DNA from 2 places in the Pseudocolwellia sp. G5-9 genome. Region 2 is predicted to be linked to the other one. Evidence: predicted binding sites of a transcription regulator. Region 2 holds the regulator's gene; the other holds the start of a gene.

Region 1 (2,205 bases), 2.0 Mb from region 2:
TTAATTTCATGGGCTGAAGATCAAAATTTAAAATGTATTGATGCAGTAGGAATTCACTACAACCCATTAACAGAAAATCATAAATTAACATCAAAATTAGATGTTAACTATATTTTATGTTTCCAAAAACAAGCATAGGAAAAAGAATGAATAAGCATACTGCAGTATTATTCGATTTAGATGGTACTTTATTAGATACCGCAAATGATCTAGGCGAAGCATTAAATTATGTATTAAAAAATAAAGGTCTTGAGCCTGTCGACAGAGAAAAGTACAGACCAATTGCCTCTGACGGTGCGAAGGGTTTATTAGAGTTAGGGTTTGGAGAACGACTTTCGGAATTTAATTTTAATGCGCTGCGCATTGAATTTTTAAATTACTATGAACAAAATATTGCTGTTCATACTAAGTTATACCCTAATATAGAAAAATTATTATTCTCATTGAATGAAATGAATATTCCTTGGGGAATTGTAACGAACAAACCTGAATACTTATCTAAAATTTTAGTGCCCAAATTTCCGCAATTCGATCAATGTAAAACATTAATAGCTGGAGATACCCTGCCTCAGCGTAAACCACACCCTGCTCCTATTTTATTTGCATGCGAACAAATGAATAGCGATCCCAAAAAATGCATATATGTTGGCGATGCCCTTAGAGATATTGAGGCTGGCAATAGCGCAAACATGTACACAATAATAGCGCAATGGGGATATATTTTAGATATTAATGAATGTGAACAGTGGCAAGCTGACGCTATGACTTTAAACCCACTAGACATAATGGCGACGATAAAATAAACAAGTGTTCAATTTGTAATTTATTTGATGAAAATTCAAACATTAACGACTAAAAAACAAACGTACATTTTATGTACACCTGTTATTTATTTAAAATAAATAACAGAAAATAATTAACCTAAAAAAAGCATTGCGTTTCTCATAAATCAAAAATAAAACGCCTTACTAAGTTAGTTGTTACTAACTGAATTTTTATAGTAGAGCATGACCTTAAATACATTAAATTTTAACACTTGCAATAGCCCTAAAACCTCACTATCTTGTGATCAGTTTTTATAAAACCCCAACATGTAGTGTATTTATTATCCACAAGCACTAGGTGGGGTTTAATTATTATAAATGTTCACATACGAACAAGCAGAACTATAAATTAATTACAGGTCTTTCATGAATAACAACCTTTTTGTTACTAAGCGTAACGGCAAAAAAGAACCCATTGATTTAGAAAAAATCCATCAAGTTATTGATTGGGCCGCGGAGGGATTAAATAATGTTTCCGTATCTCAAGTTGAATTAAAATCACATATACAATTTTATGATGGAATTAAAACAGCAGATATTCATGAAACCATTATTAAATCAGCCGCTGATTTAATATCAGAAGAAACACCTGACTATCAGTTTTTGTCTGCTCGTTTAGCTATTTTTCATCTACGAAAAAAAGCATACGGTAAATTCGAACCGCCTAAGTTATATGAACATGTAATTTCTTTAGTTGCATCTGGTAAATATGACCAACACTTAATAACGGATTACACGCAAGATGAATTTGAAGCAATGGAGCAGTTTTTAGACCATCGCCGAGACTTAAATTTTAGCTACGCGGCTGTAAAACAGTTAGAAGGTAAATACCTTGTTCAAAACCGTGTAAGTGGTGAAATTTACGAAAGTGCCCAGTTCTTATACATACTTGTTGCTGCGTGTTTATTTGCAAAATATCCAAAAGAAACACGTTTAAAATATGTTGAAGGTTTTTACAACGCTATATCTACCTTTAAAATTTCTTTACCTACGCCCATTATGGCAGGTGTAAGAACTCCTACTCGTCAATTCTCTTCTTGTGTACTTATTGAGTGTGGCGATAGTTTAGATTCGATTAATGCGGCATCTAGCTCAATTGTGAAATACGTTTCACAACGTGCAGGTATTGGTATTAATGCAGGTCGTATTAGAGCTTTAGGTAGCTCAATTAGAAATGGTGAAGCGTTTCACACCGGTTGTATTCCATTTTTCAAACACTTTCAAACAGCCGTTAAAAGTTGTTCTCAAGGTGGTGTTCGCGGCGGCGCTGCTACCTTATTCTACCCATTGTGGCACTTAGAAGTTGAAAGTTTACTGGTTTTAAAAAATAACCGTGGTGTTGAAGAAAACCGTGTTCGTCATTTAGATTACGGTGTTCAGT
Region 2 (2,205 bases):
AGGTATGAGCTTAGCTCATGGTGGTCATTTAACGCATGGTTCACACGTAAACTTTTCTGGTAAGTCGTATGAAGCTTTTCAATACGGTTTAGATCCAGAAACCGGTGATATTGATTACGTAGAATTAGAGCGTTTAGCGGTAGAACATAAACCAGAAATGATCATTGGTGGTTTCTCAGCATTTTCAGGTATTGTTGACTGGGCTCGCATGCGTAAAATTGCAGATAAAGTTGGCGCATATTTCTTCGTAGATATGGCTCACGTTGCAGGTTTAGTTGCTGCTGGTTTATACCCTAACCCAGTTCCACATGCTCATGTAGTTTCAACAACTACACATAAAACATTAGCTGGCCCACGTGGCGGTTTAATTGTTTCTGCGTGTGATGATGAAGACATCTATAAAAAATTAAACAGTGCTGTATTCCCAGGTGGCCAAGGTGGTCCTTTAATGCACGTTATTGCCGCAAAAGCAGTAGCATTTAAAGAAGCTTTACAGCCAGAATTTAAAACGTATCAGCAAGCTGTTTTAGATAACGCTAAAACTATGGTGTCAGTACTTCAAGATCGTGGTTATAAAGTTGTATCAAATAGCACTGAAAACCATTTATTGTTACTTGACCTTATTGATAAAGACATTACCGGTAAAGATGCCGATGCTGCATTAGGTAAAGCACATATCACCGTAAACAAAAACTCAGTACCAAATGATCCACGTTCACCGTTTGTAACTTCAGGTTTACGTTTAGGTACACCAGCAATTACACGTCGTGGTTTTGGTGTTGAAGAGACTAAAGAATTAACAAGCTGGATTTGTGATATTCTTGACGATATTACTAATGAAGCAACTATTACAGCGGTTCAAGGTAAAGTTAAAGAGCTTTGTTCTCGTTTCCCTGTTTACGGTTAATTTTTTAAACAGTAGTTTGAATTATTAATATCGAATAGAATGGCCGCATTAGCGGCCATTTTTATTTTATTAAATAAAATGGTTTAACATCAGTTATAGGATCACACCATGCATTGTCCTTTTTGCTCTGAAACAGAGACTAAAGTTATTGATTCAAGATTAGTCGCTGATGGACATCAAGTTAGAAGAAGACGTGAATGTTTAGCTTGTAGCGAACGATACACAACGTTTGAAATAGCTGAACTTGTTATGCCAAAAATCATTAAGCGAGATGGTTCAAGAGAACCGTTTAATGAAGACAAAATGCGTAATGGTTTAGTACGAGCATTAGAAAAAAGACCGGTAAGTGTTGAAAATGTTGAGCTTGCTATCAATAGAGTTAAATCGACATTACGCGCAACAGGCGAACGCGAAATTTCTAGCGAAATGCTAGGTAATACCATTATGGAACAGCTAAAATATTTAGATAAAGTGGCTTATGTTCGCTTTGCTTCGGTTTATCGTTCGTTTGAAGATATTAAAGAATTTGGTGAAGAAATTGCCCGTTTAGGTGATGAAAAAAGTAGCTAACCTGAGTTTATATTAAAGTTTATGACATCATTTTCAAAGCAAGATTATCAGTATATGCAGCGAGCATTATCGCTAGCTAAGCGTGCTCACTATACGACCTCGCCTAACCCCAGAGTGGGTTGTGTATTGGTAAAAAACAATGAAATTGTGGGCGAAGGTTATCATGTTAAAGCAGGCCTTGGGCATGCGGAAGTTAACGCACTTAAACAAGCGGGCAGTTTAGCTAAAGGTGCTACAGCTTATGTAACGCTTGAGCCTTGTAGCCATTATGGTCGAACGCCACCTTGCGCTGAAGGTTTAATTAAAGCAGGTGTTAAATATGTAATAGCTGCCATGGTAGATCCTAATCCTCAAGTGTCGGGGAATGGTCTTAAAATGCTTGAAAGCGCGGGTATTACTACGCAACATGGCTTATTAGAGCAAGAAGCAAAAGCGTTAAATGTTGGTTTTATTCAGCTAATGACCACTAAGCTGCCTTATGTTCGTTGTAAATTAGCGGCGAGTATTGATGGCAAAACAGCTATGGCAAGTGGTGAAAGTAAATGGATAACATCGCCTGAAGCGAGACAAAACGTACAGCGCTTACGTGCACAAAGTTGTGCGGTTATTTCCGGTGCTGATTCTGTATTATTTGATAATGCAAAAATGAATGTTCGCTGGAATGAGCTCGGCGAGCTTAAAAATACCTATAGTGAAAATACTTTACGACAACCCATTCGCGTTATTAT

What was found. Region 2 encodes NrdR, which represses ribonucleotide reductase genes. Its sites were predicted from a motif close to AAACACNANATNTNGTGTTT; they were not measured.
Region 1: the regulator NrdR is predicted to act here: its motif matches at 1,083-1,102, upstream of nrdA (class 1a ribonucleoside-diphosphate reductase subunit alpha).

The regions. Positions count from the first base shown of each region.
Region 1 covers NZ_CM147893.1:280,399-282,603, reverse strand. The annotation lists gene ubiG (bifunctional 2-polyprenyl-6-hydroxyphenol methylase/3-demethylubiquinol 3-O-methyltransferase UbiG) at 1-138, shown strand, start outside; gene AC0L5Q_RS01195 (HAD-IA family hydrolase) at 147-803, shown strand; gene nrdA (class 1a ribonucleoside-diphosphate reductase subunit alpha) at 1,191-2,205, shown strand, end outside.
Region 2 covers NZ_CM147893.1:2,245,093-2,247,297, reverse strand. The annotation lists gene glyA (serine hydroxymethyltransferase) at 1-907, shown strand, start outside; gene nrdR (transcriptional regulator NrdR) at 1,016-1,477, shown strand; gene ribD (bifunctional diaminohydroxyphosphoribosylaminopyrimidine deaminase/5-amino-6-(5-phosphoribosylamino)uracil reductase RibD) at 1,499-2,205, shown strand, end outside.